Regions from separate parts of the Streptomyces sp. NPDC046887 genome, predicted to be linked through region 1. Evidence: riboswitches for the same ligand, from Rfam matches in the RefSeq annotation. Region 1 holds a riboswitch; each other region holds the start of a gene.
The links. A riboswitch is a leader RNA that binds a small molecule or an ion and turns the genes downstream of it on or off. The one in region 1 is predicted to bind cyclic di-AMP.
Positions count from the first base shown of each region.

Region 2: it holds a riboswitch for cyclic di-AMP, as region 1 does, so the genes downstream of both, ABZ945_RS19380 (M23 family metallopeptidase) here and ABZ945_RS17165 (LysM peptidoglycan-binding domain-containing protein) in region 1, are expected to answer to the same signal.
Region 3: it holds a riboswitch for cyclic di-AMP, as region 1 does, so the genes downstream of both, ABZ945_RS13655 (transglycosylase family protein) here and ABZ945_RS17165 (LysM peptidoglycan-binding domain-containing protein) in region 1, are expected to answer to the same signal.
Region 4: it holds a riboswitch for cyclic di-AMP, as region 1 does, so the genes downstream of both, ABZ945_RS06940 (LysM peptidoglycan-binding domain-containing M23 family metallopeptidase) here and ABZ945_RS17165 (LysM peptidoglycan-binding domain-containing protein) in region 1, are expected to answer to the same signal.

Region 1 covers NZ_JBEYXH010000016.1:60,443-62,615, reverse strand. The annotation lists gene ABZ945_RS17170 (SpoIIE family protein phosphatase) at 1-251, shown strand, start outside; cyclic di-AMP (ydaO/yuaA leader) riboswitch at 571-766, shown strand; gene ABZ945_RS17165 (LysM peptidoglycan-binding domain-containing protein) at 769-1,533, shown strand; gene ABZ945_RS17160 (class I SAM-dependent methyltransferase) at 1,647-2,173, opposite strand, start outside.
Region 2 covers NZ_JBEYXH010000020.1:19,126-21,298, forward strand. The annotation lists gene ABZ945_RS19375 (aldo/keto reductase) at 1-34, opposite strand, end outside; gene ABZ945_RS19380 (M23 family metallopeptidase) at 149-1,255, opposite strand; cyclic di-AMP (ydaO/yuaA leader) riboswitch at 1,448-1,579, opposite strand; gene ABZ945_RS19385 (PP2C family protein-serine/threonine phosphatase) at 1,869-2,173, opposite strand, start outside.
Region 3 covers NZ_JBEYXH010000011.1:88,064-90,236, forward strand. The annotation lists gene ABZ945_RS13650 (transglycosylase family protein) at 1-583, shown strand, start outside; cyclic di-AMP (ydaO/yuaA leader) riboswitch at 903-1,092, shown strand; gene ABZ945_RS13655 (transglycosylase family protein) at 1,096-1,842, shown strand; gene eno (phosphopyruvate hydratase) at 2,160-2,173, shown strand, end outside.
Region 4 covers NZ_JBEYXH010000004.1:213,206-215,378, reverse strand. The annotation lists gene ABZ945_RS06945 (tyrosine-protein phosphatase) at 1-248, opposite strand, end outside; cyclic di-AMP (ydaO/yuaA leader) riboswitch at 829-983, shown strand; gene ABZ945_RS06940 (LysM peptidoglycan-binding domain-containing M23 family metallopeptidase) at 987-1,892, shown strand; gene ABZ945_RS06935 (SGNH/GDSL hydrolase family protein) at 2,113-2,173, shown strand, end outside.

The sequences.
Region 1 (2,173 bases):
CGATCCATGTGCGGATGCTGTACGAGCGGTGGCTGACCTGCGAGGTGTCCGACGGCAGCAGCACCTCCCCGCATCTGCGGCGGGCCTCCGACACGGACGAGGGCGGGCGCGGGCTGTATCTGGTGTCGCAGTTCGCCCAGCGCTGGGGCACCCGCTACACCGCGCAGGGGAAGGTCATGTGGACCGAGCAGTCCCCGGCGGACGGTGACCGGCAGCCGGTGGACGCCCTGCTGGACGACCTGGCCTGGTAGCCGCGGGCCGTCCGGGACAGGCGCACCGATCTGTCCCTTTTGACAGCTGGCGCACCTTTGGGGCTTTAGATCCCTATGGGTCAAGTTAGGGAAACATAGACTGACTTATCCCACCGAGGGCGGACCCGTGATGTCCATCACCGCCCGGAAATGACATGCGCATTTCCGAAATTGATCCAATGCTTATACGGCAGCGCATTTGACGGGCCGCCAGAAAAGGCGGGGAGATCCAATTCCCGGAATTCGCCGACTACCGGCCGTGCGGCGGTAGATCGGCGCTTGTTCTGCCCCGATTCCCTCGCCTACGGTCACGCTCATTCCGGGTGGAACGCCGAATCCTGCCGCCGTCCGGACACGCACCCACTCACCCACACGCACGGCAGGAGCGGGGGACCCAGGTAAGCGCCGGACCGCACAGCCGCGGAACGGCTTGGGGTGAAGTCGCGGAATTCCGCGGCCGGGCAACTCCAGCCCGAACCCGACAGCTCACCTCGTAGGCGCCGGAGAGGAAAGCACCATGCCCGCAATGGGTAAGCACCGCCGTGTCCGCAACAGCGCCCTGGCCCGCCGCGTTCTCGCGGTCGGCACCGGTGGCGCCGCGCTCGCCCTGCCGGTGATCGGCGCGGCCACCGCCCACGCCGCTCCCGCCGCCGCCCCGGCCGCGGCCGTCGTCCAGGCGAAGACCGCCGCCCCCGCCGCCGCCAAGGCCGCCCCCGCCACGTACTCCGTGGTCCTCGGCGACACCCTGTCCACGATCGCCCGCTCCCATGAGGTGGCCGGCGGCTGGAAGAGCCTGTACGAGGCCAACCGCGCCGCCGTCGGCGCCGACCCCTCGCTGATCCGCCCGGGCCTGAAGCTCAGCGTCGCCCAGGCCGCCGCCGCGACGAAGCCGGAGGCCGTGCCGGCCGTCGCCAAGGCCGCCCCGGCCGCCGCGAAGCCCGCCGCCGCCAAGACGGCGTACGCCGACAACCTGGACGGCTGGATCCGCGAGGCCCTGGACGTCATGGCGCAGAACGGCATCCCCGGCAGCTACGAGGGCATCCACCGCAACATCATGCGCGAGTCCTCCGGCAACCCGCTGGCCATCAACAACTGGGACGTCAACGCCGTCAACGGCACCCCGTCCAAGGGCCTGCTCCAGGTGATCGACCCGACCTTCCAGGCGTACCACGTGGCCGGCACCTCGACCGACAGCTACGACCCGGTCGCCAACATCGTCGCCGCCTGCAACTACGCGGCCGACCGCTACGGCTCCATCGACAACGTCAACGGCCCCTACTAGGCCGATGGCAGGCGGCTCCCCGTGTCAGGCGGTACGGGGAGCCACCGCCGTGAACCTGCCGGAAGGCCGGCCGCCCCGCGCGGCCGGCCTTCCGGCATGAGCTGACGGGGGTCTCACTCCGGGCGCTCGGCCGTGACCAGCCAGGCGGTGGAGCGCAGTCGCAGCGGGCCGTCCCCCTTCTCGTACCGGCGCAGCGCCCCGGTCAGCCGCCGGCCCGCCTCCTCGCGCGCCTCGGGCCCCACCTGCGACAGCAGATGCCGCCCCGGCCCCATCCCCAGCATGAACGCGGCCACCTCCTCGGCGTCGGCGCCCCACTCCCCGTACGCCTCCACCCGGTGGACACCGGGGTTGGCGTAGCCGCCGGCGGCGAGCACCGACCGGATGGCGGCGGGATCGGCCAGGGAGAACATCCCCGGCTTGCCCGCGGCCCCGAAGCCGCCCATGGGCACGATGTCCTTCAGCGAGGTGAGGGCGGCCAGCCACTCGTTCGCCTCGGGCTCCGCCGGGCAGACGAAGGCCAGCCGCCCGCCGGGGCGCAGCGCCCGCCCGATGTTGCCGAAGCCGGCCGCCGGATCGGCGAAGAAGGTCAGCCCGAAGCGGCTGATCGCCCGGTCGAAGGAACCCGGCTCGAACGGGTACA
Region 2 (2,173 bases), on a different contig from region 1:
GGTCGGACGTGCCCAGCTTGCGGAGAGAGGTCATGGAGGGCAGAACACGCCCCCGCCGGAGCCCTATTCCGCCCCGGAGCGGTATTCCGCCCCCGGAGCGCTATTCCGCCCTGGAGCGGGGGCGGGCGGGGGCCGGGTGGCCGCTCCGTCAGACCGTGAGGCCCTTGCCGCGCAGCCAGGAGAGCGGGTCGATGCCCTGGCCGCCCGGGGTGTGGACCTCCAGGTGCAGATGCGGCCCGGTGACATTGCCGGTGGCGCCGACCCGGCCGATGGTCTCCCCGGCGCCGACCTGCTGCCCGGCGGCGACCGTCATCGAAGACAGATGGCAGTACCAGACCTCGGTGCCGTCCGCCAGCTCCAGCACGATGCGGTAGCCGTAGGAGCCCGACCAGCCGGCCGACTTGACCGTGGCGCCGTGGACCGCCTTGGCCGGCGTGCCGGTCGGCGCGGCCAGGTCGAGACCGGTGTGGTAGCCGGAGGACCACATCGAGCCGGCCTGCCCGAAGGTGGAGGTGATGGTGTACGAGGAGGTGGGCAGCGACCAGTCGCCCGCCGCCTCGGCCGGCTTCTCCGCCGGAGCCGGCTTCTCCGGCTCCGCCTCGACCTCGGCCTCTGCGGCCGCCTTGGCCCTGGCCTCGGCCTTCGCCTTCTCCTCGGCGGCCTTCTTCGCCGCCGCTTCCTTCTTCGCCTTCTCGGCCTCGGCGGCCTTGTCCGCCGCACCGCGCTGCTTCTCGGCCTCGGTGGCGGCCTGTTCGGCGGCCTTCCGCTCGGCGGCGGCCCGCGCTTCGGCGTCGGCGGACGCCTGGGCCTGCTCGGCCTGCTGGAGGATCCGGGCCCGCAGCGCCTCACCGGCGTCGGCGGCGCCGCCACGGTCGGCGGTGCCGGCCAGGGCCGCCGTCCCCGGGGCCGCGACCGCACCGCCCGCTTCCTCGCCCGACTCCTCGTCACCGGATATCAGCGAGCCGATACCGGGCAGGGACGCGGCGTCCGGGAGCTTGTCGGCGACGGCGTCCGGCAGGGAGATGGAGACCGGCGGCTTGCTCTGCGCGGTGGCCATACCGCCCGCGCCGACCGCCGCGATGACGCCCACACCGAGGACGGTGGAGCTACGGGCCAGGCCGCCGCGCTGCTTGGCCACCCGGTGCCGACCGCGCACGGGGCGGACGGTCTCCTCGGTCGGGTTCCACTCCTCGAACGAGCCATCCGAACCGAGTGCGGAGCCGTCCGGGCCGAACGAGCCATCCGAGCCGAACACGGAGCCATCCGGGCCGAACGAGCCATCCGGGCCGAAGGCGGCCTCCGGGCCGATCGGGTCGTTTGCCGGGGCGGCGCCCGGGAAGCCTGAGGAGGAGAACGGACCGGCCGGAGCGGCCGTGATGCCAAGGGAGCCACCCGGACCGTAAGAAGTCTCGGGGGCAGGCCTGTTGGACGCCACGGAGGCGCACTCCTTTCCTTCCTTCGCGCCTACCGGGTTAGCTGACGGGTTCGGAGCAGGAAGGTCTCCTACGGGCCAAGCGGCCCGATTCACCCCAAAGTGGTGGTTCCCCGGTTTCCGAGCGGAATTCGGCGCGCGCACGGCGCCGTCTTGCCGACGGCTGGGACGACCGCGCTGCGTTATCGAACGTTAATAGACCCGGGGCTCGGATTCCAAGCCGCTCCATGCGATCGTTCGGCCTCCGAAGGAGGGACGGACCTGGGCAGATGCGCTGATACGGGGTCGAGTTGACCACCCCTCAGAAGCCTCACCGGCGCATGTATCCACCACCGGCCCCCGGGTACCCGCCGCGCCCTCTCCGTATCCCTGTCACGGGAGAAACGGACGGGGCCATGGTGATCACCCTCCGTATACCCGACCCCCTCCGGGAAGCTCAGGGCACCACCGGCATGGTGCGGCGCCGGGGCGGCTGCCCCACCGCGGGGCGCGCGACCGCCAGCAGCGCCAGGTCGTCCCTCGCGCCGCCCGCCGTGTGCAGCCGTACGTCGTCCGTGAGCGCGTCGAGGATGGCGTCCGGCCCCGGGAAGATCCGCCCCCGCAGCCGGGCCACCGGGTCGTAGAACACCCCCTGCGGATCCCGCGCCTCGGAGAGGCCGTCCGTGTAGAACAGCAGCGTCGCCCCGGACGGAAAGGCCACCTCGTACGAGCGGTCGGGCCAGGCGCCCAGCTCCGCCATGC
Region 3 (2,173 bases), on a different contig from region 1:
CGAGACCCCGCACGGCGACCGGGACGCCGCCCCGCCCACCACCGGCACCGCCTCCCGTGACGCCGACCGGCCCGAGATCGAGCCGGAGGCGCCGGAGAAGACCGACGCCGCCGACGCCCGGGCCTCCGCCTCCACCACCGCGGACACCGAGGCGCCCGCCTCCGGCACCGGGAAGCACCGCGGCAAGCCCGCGCCCGAGGAGGAGCCGGCCACCGAGCCCTCCGCCGACCCGTCCGCGAGCACCGACGCCGACCCGGCCGACGAGGCCGGACGCGACCAGCAGCCGGCCGCCACCGGCCCGGGGCTGCCCGGCGACGAGGAGACCGCCGCCGACGGCACCGAGGGCGAGCGGGAGGGCGAGACCCGCACCTCGCGCGGCGAGGGGACCGAGCGCGGCTCGGTGGGCACCGACCCCGGCGCGTACACCGTCCAGCCCGGCGACAACCTCACCGCCATCGCCCAGGAGCGGGAGCTGGACGGCGGCTGGACCGCCCTCTACGAGGCCAACAAGGACACCGTCGGCACCGACCCCGACCTCATCCTCCCCGGTCAGGACCTCCAGCTGACGGACGATCAGAAGTAGTCAGACAGCGGCGGAAACGGGCCTGCGGCCAGGTGATCCCAAGGGGATTACGTGGCCGTTTGTCCATTTCTGGGCGGGTGGGGCGCGAGTGAGACATGAGTCTCTTTGGCCCAACTGGCGCCCCTCGTGCGTCCGGTACGCCCACTGTGCCCGCTACCAGCGCAAACGCCCGTCACAGGCGCCGCGATACGGGCGCATTGACCTTGATGTCCGTTTTTGATCTCGGGCGAGGTCTGTGTCTACGGTCGTCACCGCTCGCTCACCGCGGGCCCCGCCGACCGGAACGCCGAATCCTGCCGCCGGCCGTCGGGCACAGTCGTCGCTTCACGCGCCGAAGGCAGGAGCGGGGGACCCAAGGTAAGTGCCGCGGACGGCCGCCGTGCGAGGACTCGTCAGGAGTCCCGTACGACCGACCGGACCGGCTTGGGGTGAAGTCGCCACCGCGCGACCGGGCCAACTCACTCGCCCGAACCCGACAGCTCACCTCGCAGGCGTCGGTGAGGAGATGACCCATGCTGTTTTCCGGCAAGGCCAAGCACCGTCGCCCGTCCAAGGCCGTCCGTTTCGCCGCGTTCGCCGGTATCACCGGTGCCGCCGTGGCCGCCCCGCTGCTGGGCGCCACCTCCGCCTCCGCCGCCACCACCGCCGAGTGGGACAAGGTCGCCCAGTGCGAGTCCGGCGGCGACTGGTCCATCAACACCGGCAACGGCTACTACGGCGGTGTGCAGTTCTCGGCGTCCACCTGGGCCGCGTACGGCGGCACCAGCTACGCCCCCACCGCCGACCAGGCCTCGAAGTCCCAGCAGATCGCGGTCGCCGAGAAGGTGCTCGCCAGCCAGGGCAAGGGTGCCTGGCCGAGCTGCGGCGTGGACCTGTCCGGCGCGTCCGCGCAGAGCGGCGGCGGCGAGGAGTCCGCCCCGCAGCAGCAGGCCCAGCCCCAGGCCCAGCCGCAGCAGCAGGAGCGCAAGGCCGAGCAGCCCACCACCCGCAGCCAGCAGCGCACCGCGCCGCAGGCCGCCCCGAAGGCCGACACCGGCTCGGGCTCCGCCTCGGGCTCCGGCGAGAAGGTCACCACCCCGACCGGCAAGAAGGTCGAGAAGGGCGACGGCGAGTACAAGGTGAAGACGGGCGACACCCTCTCCACCATCGCCGGTGCGAAGAAGGTCCAGGGCGGCTGGAGCAAGCTGTTCGACCTCAACAAGGACATCGTCGACGACGCCGACCTGATCTACCCGGGCCAGCAGCTCCACCTGAGCTGAGCCCCGCGGCCCCCTCGGGGCCGCCACTGGCGCGCCGCCGGTGCTTTTCGCGGACACCGGCGGCGTACGGCGACCCCGGCCCGGATCCGTCCGGGCCGGGGTCCGCCATATCCGGCCCCGGGGGGCCGGACACGGCTACCGGCTGGTAGGTCTGCGGCCGTTTGCCCGGTGATCCCATCGGATGACCCCTTTTTCGTCCCAGCGGGCGGGCGTCGGCGGGCGGCGGACCCCCGGGCGGTTAGGCTCTTGCCGCAAGGCCCTACCGGCCCTGCACTCCACGCGTCACCCCTTGCGTCACATCCCAGAAGGAGATGCTCGTGCCGTCCATCGA
Region 4 (2,173 bases), on a different contig from region 1:
AGCGCGATGTCCGGCCCCTCCAGCTTCTGGTCGGCGGAGTTGCGGAAGTCGAAGACGGTGTGCAGCCCCAGCGTGGCGAGGAAGGCGGCGTCCTCCCCGGTGGCGTGTGCGAGGTGGCCGCTGCGGTAGAGCGTGCCCTGCCGCACCCGCCGGCCGTCCACCGTGGGCAGCCCGCCGACATCCCGGAAGTTGCGGACCCCGGTCAGCTCGGGCTCGGTGGACGGTGCCTGCGGCAGCTGCTGGGTCACGAAGGTCTCCTCCGCGTCTGCCGTCGGCGCCGGCCGCCGACGAGGTCGCGGCTCCGACGATACGGCACGGTCACGGCGTACCAGGAGGGGCCGTACGACCCCGGACCTGCGCGGACCCGCCGCGCGCGGGCTCGGCGCCCCGGGGAGCCCCCGGTCCGGATCGGCGACCCCTTTGTCCGTTTCGGCACCCATGCACGTAAGGCCCGTTGTGTCGGTGCGAAGTGCGTTCTCCGGTGCCCCAGGGGCTGACATGACCGTATCGACTCGCCCCTGACTGGGAGCATCTGTCCGAATTGCTTGTTTGGCTATGTTCCGGGCCAACCTGCCCTGGTCGTGGGGTAAATGGGCCGGAGCGCGTGAGCAGCGTCATAACCGTGACGGTCCGTGCCCGCCAAGGGCTCCCAATTGCCGTGCTGGGGACGGGAACTCATGATCCGTAATCCACACAGGGTGACCGCGATTCCGCTCCGTTCGCACCCCTAGGAATACCCACCGGAAAGCCGCGGCTTGTTCGCGCCGACTCCGCTCGCTTAAGTTCACGGCAATCCGGCCGGACCGCCGAATCCTGCCACCGGCCCGGAATTCACACTCACCCACGCGTGGCAGGAGCGGGGGACCCAGGTAGTACGCCGAACCCCGGGAGGGGCCCGGCTCGGGGTGAAGCCGTGTCAGTACACGGCCGGACATCTCCAGTCCGAACCCGACAGCTCACCTCGTAGGCGCCGGAGAGGATTCGCCATGCCCGGCAAGGGTAAGCACCGCCGTCCCAAGTCCAGCACCCTCACCCGCGGCTTCGTCGCCGCCGGCACCGGTGGCGCCGCCATCGCGCTGCCGCTGTTCGCCGCGAGCGGCGCCCACGCCGCCGAGCAGAGCGCCCCGGCCGCCGCCGCCCAGACCGCCGCCGTGCAGCAGGCCGCGCACAGCGCCGCGAAGGCCGCGCCCCGCAGCTACACCGTGGTCGCCGGCGACTACCTCGCCAAGATCGCCCACAACAAGAACGTCAAGGGCGGCTGGCAGAAGCTGTACGAGGACAACCGGAAGGTCGTCGGCGAGGACCCGGCGCTGATCATCCCGGGCATGAAGCTGACCCTCGGCGCCAAGTCCGGTGGAGCCGAGGCGGCTCCGGCCAAGCCGAAGGCCGACGCGGACCGCGCCTCCCGGAGCACCGCCCGCTCCGAGGCCCCCAAGCCCGAGGCCCCTGCCGCCGAGGCGCCCGCCTCCTCCGCCTCGACCAGCGGCTCGGGCTTCGTCGCCCCGGTCGACGGCGGCATCGGCACCCCGTACCACCAGTCCGGCTCCATGTGGTCCTCCGGCTACCACACCGGCGTCGACTTCGCCGCCTCCACCGGCACCCCGATCAAGGCGGTCGGCCCGGGCACCGTGGTCTCCGCCCAGTCGGGCGGCGCGTACGGCAACGAGATCGTCATCAAGCACGAGGACGGCAACTACTCGCAGTACGCCCACCTCTCCTCCCTCGGGGTGTCCGCCGGCCAGACCGTGAGCGCCGGCCAGCAGATCGGCCTGTCGGGCGCCACCGGCAACGTCACCGGCCCGCACCTGCACTTCGAGATCCGCACCAGCCCCAGCTACGGCTCGGACATCGACCCGCTGGCCTACCTCCGCAGCCACGGCGTCGGCATCTGATCCCTCTCGGCCTCTCCGCCGCCGCCTCCGCCCGGCACCCGCACACGGTGCCGGGCGGAGGCGCGTCCACTGCCTCCACCCCCCCCGCAATTCCGCCCCGTTTTTCCGCACCCCGCTTATTCCGCGCTTGGGGGAAAATTGACCGGTGGCAAACATCACGCCCCGTCAACCCCTCCTTACGGTCGCGTAGGTCACATCCCGCGTAGAAGGATGACCTGCCGTGGCAGACCATTCGACCTTCAGTGAACGTGACGTATGCGGGTCGTACGCGGCGATCGGTG